One region of the Salinivibrio sp. IB574 genome, then DNA from elsewhere that is predicted to be linked to it. Evidence: predicted binding sites of a transcription regulator. Region 1 holds the regulator's gene; each other region holds the start of a gene.

The links. Region 1 encodes CRP, which controls carbon source genes, mostly activating them, when cyclic AMP is high. Its sites were predicted from a motif close to TGTGANNNNNNTCACA; they were not measured.
Region 2: the regulator CRP is predicted to act here: its motif matches at 1,162-1,177, upstream of cdd (cytidine deaminase).
Region 3: the regulator CRP is predicted to act here: its motif matches at 2,380-2,395, upstream of BZJ17_RS00090 (ROK family protein).
Region 4: the regulator CRP is predicted to act here: its motif matches at 2,214-2,229, upstream of dinG (ATP-dependent DNA helicase DinG).

What each region holds. Positions count from the first base shown of each region.
Region 1 covers NZ_MUFN01000025.1:50,866-55,237, forward strand. The annotation lists gene BZJ17_RS12760 (DUF1338 domain-containing protein) at 1-585, shown strand, start outside; gene BZJ17_RS12765 (hypothetical protein) at 637-1,503, opposite strand; gene crp (cAMP-activated global transcriptional regulator CRP) at 1,633-2,265, opposite strand; gene BZJ17_RS12775 (phosphoribulokinase) at 2,517-3,386, opposite strand; gene BZJ17_RS12780 (YheU family protein) at 3,446-3,664, opposite strand; gene BZJ17_RS12785 (hypothetical protein) at 3,813-4,352, opposite strand.
Region 2 covers NZ_MUFN01000001.1:126,701-131,072, reverse strand. The annotation lists gene BZJ17_RS00580 (hypothetical protein) at 1-284, shown strand, start outside; gene BZJ17_RS00575 (ABC transporter substrate-binding protein) at 256-1,053, shown strand; gene cdd (cytidine deaminase) at 1,236-2,132, shown strand; gene BZJ17_RS00565 (DMT family transporter) at 2,222-3,121, shown strand; gene BZJ17_RS00560 (thiopurine S-methyltransferase) at 3,163-3,780, opposite strand; gene BZJ17_RS00555 (hypothetical protein) at 4,038-4,372, shown strand, end outside.
Region 3 covers NZ_MUFN01000001.1:16,716-21,087, reverse strand. The annotation lists gene sstT (serine/threonine transporter SstT) at 1-947, shown strand, start outside; gene BZJ17_RS00090 (ROK family protein) at 1,060-2,274, opposite strand; gene queE (7-carboxy-7-deazaguanine synthase QueE) at 2,539-3,204, shown strand; gene queD (6-carboxytetrahydropterin synthase QueD) at 3,313-3,675, opposite strand; gene BZJ17_RS00075 (methyl-accepting chemotaxis protein) at 3,925-4,372, shown strand, end outside.
Region 4 covers NZ_MUFN01000021.1:15,174-19,545, forward strand. The annotation lists gene BZJ17_RS11300 (TSUP family transporter) at 1-34, opposite strand, end outside; gene dinG (ATP-dependent DNA helicase DinG) at 50-2,122, opposite strand; gene BZJ17_RS11310 (porin) at 2,643-3,599, shown strand; gene BZJ17_RS11315 (DUF2057 domain-containing protein) at 3,703-4,350, shown strand.

The sequences.
Region 1 (4,372 bases):
TACACCTTTGAAGCGAAGAAGCTCAACGCACGTCACTACGAGCATCCCGATCCCTTGATGCCGAAAGTGTTTATTAGTGAATTGATGGTGGGCCAATGCTCGACAACATTGCAATCTATCGTGCGCGACTTAGTGGCGAACGTGGATGATGATGCGCTGAAAGGGAGCGATTTTCTTCATCAAGGACGTTTGTGGGAGTTGGATTGGCAAACCTACAAGACGTTAGCGGATGAAAGTGAATATGCAGCTTGGGTGGCAGCGCATGGCTATGGGGCGAACCACTTTACTGTCAGTGTGAATCAGCTGAATAACCATGATAACTGTCAAGCGGTCAACGATACCTTGCGCCAAAATGGGTTTACCATTAATGAATCTGGCGGGGAGGTCAAAGGGGATGCATCAGTCTTTTTGGAGCAATCCTCGACGATGGCTGATCGCGTGCCGGTGCAGTTTAGCGATGCACGCCATGATATTCCGGGTGGTTTCTACGAGTTTGCGAAACGGTATCCGCTTCCGGACGGTGAACTTTATCAAGGTTTTGTCGCCGCCTCGGCTGATAAAATCTTTGAAAGTACGCATCAATAGTGGCGAGAGAAGAAAAGGAGAGCGATGCTCTCCTTTTTTGGTTGGCGGTGTTTAGCGACTTTCAATATCGAGCCAGAATTTATCGTCAATTGCCTGAGTCTCATTACTCAGATGTGGGTTGTCGACCCGAATAAACGTGCGCTCACCAATATTGGCTTTCTCAAAGGTCTCTTTTACCAGAGGGGCATTCTCAAAAAATTCGATGAAGGATCCGTCTTGATAGGCGGCCGCAAACGCATCGTTGAGCATGGTCGCTACCTCTGGGTTTTGGGGCGATACAAACAAGAACATTGGGAAGCGGTAGATCAGCATTAAGTGCGGATCAACCAACAGATTTGTATATTGAGGTCGCTCTGCCAGCTCGCTAAAAGGTTCGATAAGCGCACGCGGGAAGAGGTCGGCCCGTCCGGTATCGACGCCTTTAAAGATATTCTCAAAGCTTGAGATTTCTCGAACCCGAAATCCCGCCGACTGCAAGACCTTCACATCCGCCCAGCCTTGCCCTTGGATCATGGTCAGATTATTGAGCCCTGCTTGGTCACTGATTTGTGCAAGCTTGGGTTCGGTGGCTTGATTGGTAATGAACAAGCGATGGCCTAATAGACCCCGAAAGACTGGATAACGGATGGGAAGTAACTCTGACTCAAGGGTACGGTCGGCCCCGAGCCAATCTACCGTCAGTCGTCCTTGTTTCAGCATTTCCACTTTACGAGACTGAGAGCCAATTTGGCCTTGAAAGGCCTGTAAAGTGACAGACTCACCCGATTTTTCCGCTAAAAACTCAATCAAGTCGATAGCGTATAAATCGAGGGCAGAGCCAGCCCGTGGTTCTGGATGGACAATGGTGATATTCGCCGCAGCAGTTGAAGAAACCGCCGCGAGTAGCAATGCAGCAAGGGTTTGACGTAAGCTTCTCATAAACGACATCCTGTTAATCAGTTGTTAGATTGGTCGTTTTTGAAGTGTAGAACTTAGGTAATGAGTTTCCAGTCAATAAAAATAAAAAAACCGACGCAAAAGCGCCGGTTTTGTCGCAACACGCGAGGATTAGCGTGTGCCGTAAACCACAATGGTTTTACCGTGAGCTGAGATAAGGTTCTGCTCTTCCAGCATTTTAAGGATACGCCCAACCGTCTCACGCGAACAGCCAACAATCTGACCAATCTCTTGACGTGTGATCTTGATTTGCATGCCATCAGGGTGAGTCATGGCGTCAGGTTGCTTCGCCAAGTTCAGTAGGGTTTGCGCAATGCGGCCGGTCACGTCCAGGAAGGCAAGGTCTCCCACTTTCTGGCTGGTCACTTGCAGGCGACGCGCCATCTGAGAGGATAGACGCATCAAAATGTCTGGGTTAACTTGGATCAGCTGGCGGAATTTCTTGAATGAAATTTCTGCCACTTCGCAAGGTGATTTCGCACGTACCCATGCGGTGCGCTCTTGGTCCTCTTCGAACAGACCAAGTTCGCCGATGAAGTCACCTTGGTTAAGGTAAGACAGGATCATCTCCTTGCCTTCTTCATCTTTGATTAGTACGGCCACAGAACCTTTCACGATGTAGTACAAGGTCTCCGCCTTTTCCCCTGCATGGATCAGAGTACTTTTGGACGGGTACTTGTGAATATGACAATGTGAAAGGAACCACTCGAGTGTAGGGTCTGTTTGAGGTTTTCCTGGAACCATATAACTTATTTCCTCTGCATGTGTTGCCCGGCAACGACGTCCTGTCTTTGTCTGAATGGAAACCCATCAGTCCAATGCACAGAATACGAGGTCTTGGCGCAGGCTACAAGCTCACTGTATGTTAACAAGAGTGTATCTTTTTTCTATCTGGATTTCTTGATTTTGATCTAAGCCAACCGCCTAAAAATTCGGCAAAAATGTGGCTAAGATCACGACCTGAGAAGTAATACACGTTAAGTGCGCTACGGCGGTTAACCTATCTTGCCTTTCTCAATCAACTGTTGGATCAAGGGGCGAATAATCAGCTCCATTGCAAATCCCATTTTACCGCCGGGCACGACCAGCGTGTTGTGCCGAGACATAAACGCGCCACTGATCATTTGCAGTAAGTAAGGAAAATCGACGTTCTTCATACCACGAAAGCGGATCACGACAAAGCTTTCGTCGAGTGACGGGATCCCTTTTGCATTCAGCGGGTTGGAAGTGTCTACGGTCGGGACTCGTTGGAAGTTAATATGCGTGCGAGAAAACTGCGGCGTAATGTAGTGCAAATAATCATCCATGGAGCGCACGATCGAGTCCGTGACGGCCTCGCGGGAATGGCCGCGGTCGCGCGTATCGCGGACAAACTTTTGAATCCACTCCAAGTTAACGATAGGCACCATGCCGATCAGTAAATCAACATGCTGGGCGACATTGACGTCACCATCCACCACCCCGCCATGCAAGCCTTCATAAAATAATACGTCGGTATTTTCAGGCAGATCTTGCCAGGGAGTGAAGGTGCCCGGCATTTGGTTATAAGGCACGGCTTCATCAAAGGTGTGTAGATAACGACGGTATTTACCTGTGCCTTGTTCGCCATATTCTTTAAAAAATTGCTCAAGGCGTGGGAAGTCGTTGGCCGTGGGGCCAAAGTAGCTAATATGACGACCTTGTTCACGGGCTTTACGGATCTCAACATCCATTTCTGGCCGCGTGAAGCGGTGAAAGCTATCGCCCTCTAACCAAGAGGCTTTGATGTTCATCATATTGAACATCTTACGAAACGCTTCGGAGGTGGTGGTTGTGCCTGCGCCGGATGAACCGGTCACAGCGATGATTGGGTGTTTAGCCGACATGACGAGCCCTGTCATTGATCAGTCTGAATTTACACCGCAGCCCACAAGGGGAGGCGGTGTTACGGTCTGAGATCGCGCTGACGACGAATATCCACTGTCTCATGCAGCTCAGAGTATACAATCACGGCGTCGCCGGATTTTAATTGTTCACGCACTTGTTCAACTTTCTCAGCAAAGCTGACTTCCTGCTCACCGTAATCTGTCCCTTCCCGCAACACAAAGTGTTCAATTAAATTGGTCAAGGTCTCGGCTGGCACAGATTGCCATGGAACCATCATACTACATCACCTTTTGCTGACATCGGGATGGCACGGACGCCATCTCCGTACTTAGGTTGTGAATTAGCTCCCATTTTACCGAATTATGCGTGTAGGTGCAGTGTATCTATGTCAGTTCAGTCACAATTTATCATGACGAATAGGGGCATCAGGTGTCGAGTTGCTCAGCTATCCACGCGGGCACTGCCTCTTCCAACCATAAACGCGGTGCACGCCAATGGCCAGTGACAAACCCAACATGTCCGCCATGGTCAGTGAGTTGATAGCGTATATTGGCCGGTAATGGCGTGGTTGGGATCACCGCGTCGGTCATAAAGGGATCGTCTTTGGCATGAATGATGGTCAAAGGGGCGCGGATCGCAGGCAACACGGATAAGCCACTGCATTGCTGGTAGTAATGATGTGCGTCCTCAAATCCATGCAGTGGTGCGGTGACGGTTTGATCAAACTCGAATAAGGTCGAAATACGGGGCTGCTCGCCAGCTTGCCAGCGACCTACTTGGGCGTGTCGCGTAAGCTTATCTGACAGGGTTTGCCGCATCGAGCGGAGTAGGTACGCTTGGTAGACACGTGAGAACCCTTGCTGAATGCGTAACGAGCAGGCGGCAAGGTCTAAGGGGGGTGACACGGCGCAGCCACTGGAGACAATCGGATCGTCCGCATACTCTGCCAAATAGCGTACCAGCATGTTGCCGCCGCATCAGCCGT
Region 2 (4,372 bases), on a different contig from region 1:
CTCACAGCATACGCCAGTCACTTAAACGGCTGCATAATGGCAGGATAGATGCCTTTATTTGGGCGCAAACCGAAGCCGACCAAGTGTTGAGAGAGCTTGGCTATACCGATATTAAGCGCGAGTTATTCGCGGATATGGAAGATGTCTTTATGATCCCGAAAGGTGAAGCGGGAGAAGAGATCGATGCCTACCTAACCCAATTGCTCACACCTCTCATCGAAAGCGGTGAGCTAGAGCAGCAACACAGGAAAATTCATGCTCCCTATGATGATTGGCAACCTTAATATGCCGATCCAAGCAGGACGAGTCGGCGCGCTGCTCAGCGCGTTAGTGCTTTTCTTGATAGGGCCGTCACCGATACAGGCGCAGCCATCGAACAGTGACGCCCCTCCACACACATTGGTGATCCACATGGGGGAACTGCCGGGACTGATAAACCTTGACGGGTCAGGGCCGTTCGTGGATTTTGTACGCTTTCTCGATGACCAAGATCCGAACACACAAATCGAAATCACCGTATTTCCCATTCATCGCGCGATTAATGGTATCGTACAAGGCAGTGCCGATTTAATGCTGCCCGCCGTGCGCCCAACGAAAACAGTCACCGATTTGCCCTTTGCATTTAGCAGTGAGTCGTTTGGCGATGTCACCCATGTTTTATATACCCATAAGAATAATCCCCTCCCCGTTGATGTCCTATGGGCTAATCCGAGACCTTATACGATTGAGGCAGTGCCTTACTACATGCCGTTTAAAGTCGAACGTTCGCACGGCATAGAACAATCCTTGCGCCGTCTCGCCGCTGGCCGCATTGATGGGTTTGTTTGGGCACAAGAAGAAGCCGATATGATGCTCAAGCAGTTAGGGCTAACCAATATTCGCCGCGCACATTTTGCTGATTTTCAAGATGTATTTGTGATCCCCAAAGGAAAGAAAGGTCAGGCCATTGATGCCTACCTCACCGCGTTGATCACTCGCCTGCGTGACAGTGGCGCATTAGCGCGTGAGTATTATAAAGTTCATCGCCCCTACGTGGACTGGCAACCGGAATAGCAAGCTTCGTGACTGTATTTAAAAGCAATCATAGTGACTGTATTTACAGGCTTAAAAATTTTGACGTCACTCTAAGTTTGAGCAACAAGATCATATTTGCATTGTATGCGTGATGTTACTCACACATTTATCAAGATCGCTTCTCTACACTGATAGGCCGTTAACCATTTAGAAGTGATGCTATGCGAACCGCACTCATTGACGCACTGACACAATTGCCAGACTCACTACAGAGCACCGTCTCGGAATGGCTTCACGCATCGGCGTTTGATGCGACCTTTACGCCCGCGCAAGTGGCAGATATGGAAGCCGCGAGTGGTCTGTCTGGCGCGGCATTGCGCCTTGCTTTACTCCCGCTGGCCGCAGCCTATGCTGTGACAGCCATTTCTCGTTTCAATGTTGGGGCGATAGTCAGAGGAGAAGATGGCACGTTATACCTAGGTGCAAATATCGAACTGACTGGCGTTCAACTCGGACAAACCGTGCATGCAGAGCAATCTGCGATCAGCCACGCATGGACCAAAGGGGCGACGCGCTTAACCGACATCACCATTAATTACAGTCCTTGCGGCCATTGTCGCCAGTTTATGAACGAGTTAAATGGTGCTGAGGACTTAGTGATTCAACTGCCTAAATCGGACGCTAAATCACTGCACACTTATCTTCCCGAAGCATTTGGCCCTGCCGACCTAGGTATTGAAGCGCGACTGCTTGCCGACCAAACGCAAGGCTTAACGGCGGACGATATTGACGATCCTCTGCTTAAACAAGCCGTTGAAGCGGCGAACATTAGCCATGCACCTTATTCGGGCAACTACAGCGGTGTCGCGATTGAAACAAGCGATGGCCGTGTATTTAAAGGAATGTATGCCGAGAATGCGGCCTTTAATCCGAGTTTGCCTCCGCTTCAAGTTGCTTTAATTGCCGCCAATATGGCGGGCTACTCGTGGGATCAGATTGCCTCTGTGGCATTAGCCGAAGTGGTGAACAGTACCGTGAGCCATCTGGCCGATACCCAAGCGAGCTTGGATGCCATTAATCCCGACATTCCCTTGTTATATGCAGGGTTAAGAGCTTAATACAAAACATCAGGCCGCATTGATTTCTAGTCGCTCTGCGGCCTGTTTTACGCTACTATCCGAGCATCTTTTTTCGGATAACCACAGCGATGAAACAAATTCATAATCCCATCCAAGGTGCTGCCTGGATGTTGATCGCCGGCCTCTGTTTTGCGCTGGTTAATAGCCTCTCACAATACGTCAGTTTTAAACTCGGCTTGCCGTCAACCACCGTTGCCTTTATTCAATATGCGATCGCACTGGTTGCCATGATCCCGTGGCTGAAACAGCTGGGTGTACGCCACGCATTAAAAACAGAACATTTAGGAAAACACTGTCTGCGCGTGTTTATCTCGGTGATTGGCATTCAACTGTGGCTGTGGGCCCTCGCCTACCCTGTACCGATTTGGCAAGGTATTGCTCTACTGATGACTTCTCCCTTATTTGCCACCATCGGTTCTGGGTTATTTTTACGAGAACGTGTCGGTATCGCTCGCAGCTTAGCAACCCTCGCGGGTTTCTGTGGTGCGATGATTATCTTGGAGCCTTGGTCAGAAGGATTTACGTGGGCCACCTTATTGCCTGTCGGCGCTGCGTTTTTTTGGGCCACCTATTCGCTGATGGTCAAACGTTTATCCGCCTATGATCCGCCAACAACTATGGTGGTCTACCTGTTGCTATTGATCACGCCTTTTAATTTGGTGCTTGCCGTACCGGATTGGACGCTACCAGCAAGTGCGACAGCATGGTGGATGCTGATCGGTGCTGGCCTGCTCACCGCCTTAGCCCAATGGGCCATCGCCAAGGCCTATGCCGTTGCAGATGCTTCATTTGTTCAGCCGTTTGATCACGCCAAATTGCCGTTAAATGTGTTATTTGGCTGGTTAGTCTTTAGCTGGGTTCCACCCGGTCGATTATGGCTAGGGGCCGGCATTATTATCGCCGCCGTGTTCTTTATCACGCACTGGGAATCCCGTCAGTATCACGCCACCAAAGCCAAACCAGCGTAACGCACTCGATAGAAAAAGGGCCTGATGGCCCTTTTTTATCATTATTCAGCGGCTTGAATCAGCCAGACTTGCTCCCCTCGCTCACCACAGGGTTCGGTACAGGTATCGAGCAAGGTCACTTTCATACCTTGATAGGTCTGTCTAACCAGCTGTTCATCCATAGAGAATGGCGGATGATCATCACTTTGTGGATAAAACAGAGTGACAAGCAACATGCGACCACCTGGGGCTAGTAAGGAAGTGACGCGATCAACATACTGCTGACGCATCGATGGTGGCATTGCCACTAACGCCGCCCGATCATAAATTAACGGTGCCGGCTGCAAACGCGCAGTAAAGAAATCACCACTGATCAACTCTAATTCGTCAAAGCAATAATGCGTGTGTCCAGAAGGTGCCGTATACACTTGCGGTGTGTAAAGGTTTTCAGAGAAAAAAGCGCGTACCGCGATATCACTAAGCTCTACCCCAACCACACGCTCATGACGCTCGGCTAGCCAATTCAAATCGATAGACTTACCACACAACGGAACCAGCACTTCCTCGTCCAAACGCGGGTTTAGTGCAGACCAATACGCCATCAACATGGGGTGTACGCTATCGCGATGAAAGCCAATTTGATTTTCGGCCCAACGTTGATGCCAAAACTCTTGCTCCATGCTCTCTCCGACTCAATTTAAAACTCCTTGATTATATCTGAATTCCCTGATGATGCAGAGAGGTGGCCAATACCTCGCCCCTACAAAACAGTGTCGTTTTGTTCACGAACGCTCCTTGTTCGACTATCGCCTTTCCGATCACAACACGATAGAGATAACGATCCTGATCACAAATTAATCATCAGGCAACTTGCCAACGATCAGATTTAATAATACTGTTCTTTTATACAGTATTGATCATATATACAGGTATTCGCATGTACACGACATCATCTCTTACCAATATTACGCCCGTACATCACGCAACCAATACCGCGCCGTTAACACACACCGCCACATATGCGATGCAAGATGCACGACAAACTCATTGGCAAGCGATGATGCGAGCATTAGCGCTCAAGGCACGACAGCCCAAATGGATCACTGTCATCAATCCACCGCGTACATTTACGGCCAAACATCTTCAGCAATGGGGAATTCATCCTGATCAAGTGAGAGTGATCCGCAGCCGCAACGGTTACGATGACTGCGCACTCGTGGAAGGTGCTGTGAAAGCGAATACCTCTTGCGCTGTGTTGGCCTTTTCACCGCA
Region 3 (4,372 bases), on a different contig from region 1:
CGGCATCCTTGACCGCGGTTACCATGAGCTTTTTGTTTCCGACGACCTTACAGTTTGCCGCAACCGATGCAGCTGTCGCGCCACCGGAAGGCATTACCCAAGTACTAAACACCTTGCTGTTTAATATTGTCGATAACCCAGTCAACGCTCTGATGTCCGGTAACTATATCGGTATTCTCGCGTGGGCGATTGGTTTGGGCATTGCCTTACACCATGCATCAAGCGAGACCAAACGCGTCTTCTCTGACGTGTCTGAAGGCGTGTCTATGATTGTGCGCTTCGTGATCCGTTTTGCGCCCATCGGTATTTTTGGCCTTGTCGCCAACACCTTGGCACAAAGTGGTTTTGATGCGCTGCTTGGCTACATTCATTTGCTTGGCGTGCTCCTTGGCAGTATGGCAACGATCGCGTTGATCGTTAACCCACTGATCGTGTTTTATAAAACGCGCCAAAATCCGTATCCACTGGTTTTCCGCTGCCTACGTGAAAGTGGCCTTACCGCCTTCTTTACCCGTAGCTCAGCCGCGAACATCCCTGTGAATATGCAGTTGTGCCGTAAGCTAAAACTTGATGAAGATACTTACTCTGTCTCGATTCCACTCGGGGCAACGATCAACATGGGTGGCGCGGCAATCACCATCACGGTTCTTACACTCGCCGCTGTACATACCTTGGGAATTGAAGTGGATATTGCCACTGCAATTCTGCTTAGCATTGTTGCCGCAGTGTCTGCGTGCGGTGCCTCAGGCGTTGCAGGCGGCTCGCTCTTGCTGATCCCACTGGCGTGTAACTTGTTTGGTATCCCGCACGAAATTGCCATGGAAGTGGTCGGTGTTGGCTTTACCATTGGTGTGTTGCAAGATTCGGCAGAAACGGGGCTTAATAGCTCAACAGACGTAGTCTTTACTGCTGCAGCCTGTATGGGTGAAGAGCGTAAAAACGGATAAGCCGATAAAGGGCGTTTTATCGGCATAAGGCGGATAGCGCTCCCATTCAGGCTTGATACAAAAAGCAGGTGCTTGGCACCTGCTTTTTTCGTTTATAGCCTCGTTCCTAGCCTTAGCCTTCCAGTACCTTCATGAGTAGTTTGCCGTCGTACATGGCTTGTTTCACCATCGCAGCGCCCGGCATAGTCGCTTGCGTGTAGAAATAACTTTCTTCCAGCAGTAAGTTTTGGCTGTATAAGGGGATGGTTTGCGTCTTTAAGCATTCCATGATTGCTGGATAGAGCACCGATTTAGCCCGGTTAAACTCGCCGCCGAATAATATTTTTTCCGGATTAAATAAATTCACCACGATGGCGATCGCTGTCCCTAGGTGATGACCAAGCTCTGTAATCACGCGTTGCGCCAACGCGTCACCGGCGACGGCGGCATCACAAATCACGTCGATAGTGAGGGTTTTACCGCGCAATTGACTAGGGTGCCCCTCTGCGAGCAAGGTTTCTACCTGCTCAATGACCGCGGCCAAACTTGCAACGGTTTCCAAGCAACCATAGTTGCCACAAAAGCATCGCTTACCAAATGGCTTCACTTGAATATGACCCAGCTCACCCACATTCCCCACGCGCCCTTGGAGTACTTTTCCTTCTAGGATGATCCCAGCCCCAACACCATTATGAACGGCAATCAGCACCGCGCTATCTGATTCTTTTGCGTTACCAAATAACTTTTCAGCCAGCGCCCACGAGCGGGTATCATTACCCACAAAAACGGGTAATCCTGTTTCTCGATGCAGGACGGGCCCCAATGGCATATGGCTAACCTCAAAGTGCGGCATTTGAATGACCGTTCCTTGCGCACTATTCACTAAGCCTGGCAAAGACACCGCGATACTTGTCACGCGGTCCACCACTTCATGATGACGCGAAAAGAAGGCTTTAACGTACTCGACAACGGTCGCTAGCAAGGCCTCTTGAGGCATAACCGCCAACTCATGGCGCTCTTGTATCAGAATTTCACTGCTTAACGAGTGCAAAGCCATCGTTAGGTAGCCGCGGCCTAAACGCATCGATAAGAATTGCCACCCGTCATTGTCCAGCATCAACCCAACGGCGGGCCGACCACGCATACTGGTTTCTTGAATTTGTGTTTCTTTGACAAGGTGTGCGTCCATTAGCTCACGGACAATTTTAGTAATGCTGGCAGGTGCCAGCTGGCTGCGTTTGGAAAGCTCGATGCGCGAGATAGGCCCAAAGCGGTCGATCAAGTTGTAAACTGTGCCGGCATTTTTGCGCTTGATATGATCAATATGCCCCGGCTGCCCAATAATCATGCCCTGTCCTATTACTGCTGGGATCTGGCGATCCTATTCATGATGATGCGTATAATTGAATTTTTTTACTTTGCGAACTAATTGTGAAGCACAATTAGGTCGCCGCGTGATATCTATCACTTTCAGGTGTGAAAATCGCGTTTAGCCTCACGAAACCATACGATTTAGTAACTATGGTAAAAATCCAATCAATCGTGAAAAAGCAAGATCTGCAGAGGATAAATTGGCATAATGCGCCGTCGAATCGAACCGCCAGAAAGCATGATGTACCGAGTAAACGAAATTTTTGAAACTATTCAGGGAGAAGGCACATTTACTGGCGTGCCCTCCGTCTTTGTCCGCTTGCAAGGTTGCCCTGTCGGCTGCGCTTGGTGCGATACCAAGCAAACATGGGAAACCGATGATAACGATCAGCAAGACAAGATATTTATTATCGATAAGTCAGAAGACTCGCCTGCTTGGTGCTGGCTGAGTGCGAAAGATATTGCGACAGAAATCACCCAACGCTATCAGGCTAAACACATTGTGATTACTGGGGGAGAGCCGTGCCTATACGACTTGGAACTCTTAACCAACGCGCTAGAAGCGGTTGGGTGTCAGTGCCAAATTGAAACCAGTGGTACGTACGAGGTTAAAGCCAGTCCGCAGACTTGGGTCACGGTATCACCTAAAATCAATATGCGCGGCAAATTACCGGTACTGGCCAGTGCGATGGCGCGCGCGAACGAAATCAAACATCCTGTGGGCACCGAGAAAGACATTGCACAGTTAGATACCCTACTTGAGCACTGCCCACCGTCACCAAAGGCAACCATTGCGCTACAACCGGTCAGTCAAAAGCCGCGCGCCACTAAGCTGTGTATTGATATCTGTATTGCGCGCGGCTGGCGCTTGTCGATACAAACGCATAAATATTTAAACATTGCCTAGCACAAATAGATAAAAACTCGGGTGTCGGCCGACACTTCGCGGGCGAGTTCGACCGCACGACATGAAGAATATCGATCAAAAAGCCGAGTGCTATCACTCGGCTTTTGTTTATTCGCCGCGATAGGTGCAGCCTGCGGTACAGGTTTCTTTCACCATTACCTTACTTAATAAAGGCAGGTTTGGCTTAACCTGTTGCCATATCCAACGCGCCAACACTTCGCTGGTTGGGTTTTCCAGCCCTTCAATCTCATTGAGATAGTAGTGGTCAAGGCGATCATAGATAGGCTTGAAAGCGGCTTTAATGTCAGCGAAGTCGATCACCCAGCCTGTGTGTGGGTCAACATCCCCTTCTACATACAAGCGCACCATAAACGAGTGACCATGTAAGCGCCCACATTTGTGCCCTTCTGGCACATTCGGTAAGTGGTGTGCAGCCTCAAAAGTAAATTCTTTAAACAGTTCAGTTGTCATACTGCCAAATCCCATCAACAACAAGATGGCGCATGCTACTCAACTTCCTGCATCGACACAATCTCTATCCCCAGATGCTCAGCATTATTGAAAGCGACAAACCGTTACCCGTCGCAAAGGTGCGACAATTTACGTCGATGAAATCACACATTTTATACGGGATTAGCAGCATCCCTTATCACACGGTTTAACATAGTGGCTACAGACTTCAATTGATAAACTTATAAGTTAATAACAAACGGTTGACTCATGCGCATGACTCTAGCGAGCAAACTTCTTCTCTCCCTCTTCCTCGTCTTCGCTCTGGTGCTTGTGACTTCGTTGGCCTATCAATCGCATCAGCAAAAAGCGCTGATGACGTCGATAGTCAGCGAGCAGACGCTCGACAAAGCATCCAACTATTTCGATAGCCTGAATATGTTGATGCTGACCGGTACGATTAGCCAACGAAATACACTGCGCGATAAAATGCTTTCCCACAAAGGAATAGAAGAAGCGCGTGTTATCCGCTCAGAGGCAATCACCCGCTTTTTCGGTCCAGGCAACCCTGAACAAGCACCAAAAGATAATATTGACCAACGTGCACTTGATGGCGAGACCATTGTTGAAACCTTTGACTCTGAATCAGGCAAGGGGCTGGTCGTGGCACTGCCGATGAAAGCCAGTAGAGATTACCGCGGTACTAATTGCCTGCAAT
Region 4 (4,372 bases), on a different contig from region 1:
TAATCAGGGTAGAGAGGTCAATCAGTTCAAGCATGCGAATTCTTTCTAGTTATTGTTCGACGACGCGCTTAAAAGGTGGTAGCGAGTCGAGTAATGATTGGCCATATCTGCGGGTGATAATACGCCGGTCAAGAAGCACCACTCTACCAGAGTCTTCCTCTTTGCGCAGTAAGCGTCCGACCGATTGCACTAGCTTTTTACTTGCCTCGGGAACCGAAATTTGCAGAAACGGATTGCCGCCACATTTCTCTATGTATTCGGCGTGGGCCTCTTCCACCGGTGAGGTGGGCACAGCAAAGGGAATTTTTGTAATAATCAAGTTTGTCAGTAGTTTGCCGGGTAAATCTAGCCCTTCAGAAAAACTGCCAGTCCCAAAAATAATACTGATTTTCCCGGCGGCAACCGCCTTTTTGTGTTGTTCTAACAGTGCACTACGTGACAGGGTGCCTTGGCAGAGCAGTTGCCATTGATGACGGCGACAGTGCGGCTCCAAGGTTTTAGCCACTTGATGCATTTGCCAATAGGAGGCGAATAGCACCAGTGATGCGGTTTCGCCTTCCAAATACTCAAGCACTTTGTCGCCAAGCACATCGGTAAACTGTTTTGCTTGTGGCTCACAGGGCATCGCAGGCACTATCAGCCTTGCTTGGTTGGCATAGTCAAAGGGGGAGGGTAACGCCAAATAGCGCGTGCCATCGCTTTCGCTTAGACCGACTTGGCGACAAAAATAGCTAAACCGATTGAGTGCGCGCAATGTGGCAGAGAACAGCCCAACACCGGCCGCCCGCGACCACAGCATTTGATCAAGACGCCAGCCGACTTCTAACGGCGAGACGTGGACCCAGCGGTCATCTTCGCGCTCTTGGCAACGCTGTACCCAGCGCGCGAGAGGTGCACCTTTGTTTGCGTTGGGTTGTGCCATCAGTGACCAGACTTTTTCTAGGTTCTCGAGCCGTTGTAAGAAAAAGGCACTTTCCGCAAGCGCAGGGTCGGCGAGCTTGGCCGAAATGTCATTTTCTTTCAGTCGCTCGTTGATCAAATCGTGAATTTTCGCCAAGCTCTGGTTGGCTTTTTTACTCGCCTGCTTCAATTGCTGGCAGGGTTCTACCAAGGCATCAGGCAGTTCGCCATCAACGAAACGGTAGCAGCCATCCTCATTGAGGGGTAACCCACTAATAATTTGGTTAGTGTCGCGTAAAGTGGGGATCAGCACTTGGATCGCGTCTAATAAGCTATCCACGAAGCGGTTTGCGCGCTTCATATCCGCGGTATTACCGAGCTTAACCGTGGCTTGGTTGAGCTTTTCCAGCCATCCAGTCGCCCCGAGTAAACTGGCATTGGCGGCCGAAAAGTCGCGAGCGACTGTGGGTAAATGATGGGCTTCATCAATCATATAAAGACATTGCTCGGGTTCGGGCAAGATCACCCCGCCACCTAGCTCGAGATCGGCCAGTAACAGACTGTGATTGACGACCACGATATCCGCTTTGTCCATCGCGTCGCGTGCTTTGGCGAAGGGGCACTGACGATGAGCGTGCAACCCAGCGTGGCAGGTATGTTTGTCTGATGCAATGGCTTGCCAGAGGTGATCGGCAATCGGCTTAGGCCAACTATCGCGGTCGCCATCCCATTTCCCGTGGCTAAATGCCGAGTACATGTCATTGAGTAGCCGTTGCTCGTTTTGCTTGGGCTTTTGGGTGAACAGCGCGCCTTGGATGCTGTCTGTGTCCGCCACCGCACTCAATTTGTGCGCACAGCAATATCGTTGGCGCCCTTTTGCCAGAATAAAATCAAACGGTTTTGGGCAGATGCGACGAAAAAATGGAATGTCTTTATTGGCTAACTGCTCTTGCAAAGCCACTGTCGCGGTCGAAATCACCACTTTTTTATTGTTATTTAGTGCAAAGGGGATGGCCCCCATAAGATAAGCCATCGATTTGCCCACACCCGTACCCGCCTCCGCCACAAATAGCCGGCGCTTGTTGTCATAATCGCCTGCTAGCGTTTTTGCAAGCTCTGCCACGAGATAGTTTTGTACCTTTCTAGGGACAAAATGGGGAAGTTGCGCTTGTAGGGTTTGATAGCACGCACGGATGTCTGATTTTACGGCAGGGCTAAGCATCAATAAGTCCGGCTAAGGAAGAGTGGCGGGTAGTATAACACGACTCAAAAACGTGAAAACGATCCCGAACTGCAAGATTTCTTTACATTAATGAGATCCCAGTCACGAATTTATATTGAACCAATCAATCCAATCTCGCTGAACAATCAACCAATTGGCAACACACCTATTTTAAGCTATTGAATAGTTTTTTATCCTATTAATTGTCTTTGATTAATCAATTATTAGATATTTATGCTGATTTGTTGTGCGACTAACTTTTTGCGGAATTGATGTGCGCACTCACAATAAATGTGATCTCTATTCAGTTGGGCTGGCTAACTATTTGTTTTTTATGTTTTGTGGGTTATGATTTGCACGGTTTCGAGTTAGTTGACAGAACCCAGAATGTTCTGCACGATTAGCCACGAAGTTTCAGTGGATTGGCATTTTGTTCTTTACAGCATTATGACAGCCACCACATAACAGAGTTCCACGAAGGAACTCATAATGACTAAATAGAAAAGGCAGTGGATTAACCATGAAAAAGACTATTCTAGCAATGGCAGTTCCAGCTCTGCTGGCTGCTGGCTCAGCATCTGCAAGCATCAACCTGTATGACGCAGACGGCGTTAAAGTAGACGCGTCTGGTGCAGCAGAAGTCCAGTACATGCAAGAAATCGGTTCAGATCAAAATGCTAAATGGCGTCTAGATGACGGTGACTTCGCGGTTAACACTGAAGTTGCAGTTTCTGACGACCTAGCAGCTATCGGTCACTTCGCATTTAAATTCGAAGACGGCAGCACCACAAACGATGAGCTGTACGTTGGCTTTAAAGGCGACAACTGGGGTACTATCACCTTCGGTCGTCAACTGCTGATCAACGATGACATGGGCATCACCAAAGACTACGAGCTGAGCGTGGTATCTAACGGTACTTTGCGTACTGAGGGTGATCAAGTCGCCAAGTATGTTTATGACAATGGTTCTTTCTACGCCGGCTTCTCTACTCTGCAGAACAGCGATGGTAAGGAAGGTACTGACGAGTACAAAATTTATGACGGCCGTCTAGGCTACCGTGTTGCTGATCTAGACATGCGCGTTTACTACTACTACGCGGATGATGCGGCAGTTAACGGTGATGATTTTGCATACTCAAGCACAGGTGACGTAGAAAACTACAACCTAGAAGTAGAATACAAAGGCATCGAGAATGTAGGTCTTGCAGCGTCTTACGGTGTTAACACCGTTGACACTGGTTCAGTAAAAGAAGAAGCAGATTTCTTCTCAGTAGCTGCTGATTACACTCATGGCAAAACTACTTTTGCTATCGGCATCGACAACCAAGACAACGATAGCGCTGAAGACGTGACTGGCTACTACGCGAACGTAACTTATGCGCTGCACAGCAATGCAAAAGTTTACGCGGAAGTGGGTGACACCGATGCAGACCACGCAGACTGGGGCTACGTTGCAGGTATGGAAGTTAAGTTCTAATCGAGCTTAACGATACCGCTACAGTATGTAGTACTCGTTTTAAAAAGCCGCCTTCGGGCGGCTTTTTTATTCATGGTTTTGGCGAATCAGTGAGAAAAGAATAATGAAGCAGTTGAAATGGGCTGGGCTAGCGCTGGGTGTTACCCTGTTATCAGGTGTCGCTCAGGCCGCAACGATTACCTCAGCACGGGGTGTCGAGTTTTTAGTAATTGATGGCACTGAAGTAAAATTTGACAGCTGGGCACCTCAGCAAAGTGTTGAGCTGAGCGATGGCACACACCAGTTAGTGATGCGCTACGAAGGGGAAGTCAAGCGCGGTAGCAAAGACGTAGTTTTTACGTCTCGCCCTTATGTGTTTGATTTTAATGTCGATGGACGTGATGCCACTATTGATATTGATACCCGCCTTTCGGCACAAAGCCAAGCGTCGAGCTATTTTGCTTCAGGCCCACAATGGCAAGCGGAGTTTGAGAGTGGCGATGTGATGCCCTTGAAAGCGACTGAGCTTAAAGGTGACGGCTTTGCTGCTTACGCGGATATGGAAGCGTTAGTGGCTGACTATAACCGTGCCAATGGCATTATTTTCGACCAAGGTGAAAGCAAAAACCTCAATGATGTTTTGGTCGAGGTGGATGAGGAAGGCAAAGCATCCATCAAGGGCGATGCGCTCTCACAACTTAAACTTTGGTATACCAAAGCTAGCGATCAAGAACGCAAGTCTTTCCGCCGCTGGATTATCGACCAAGAATAATGTGGCTTCGTTTGACTCAAAC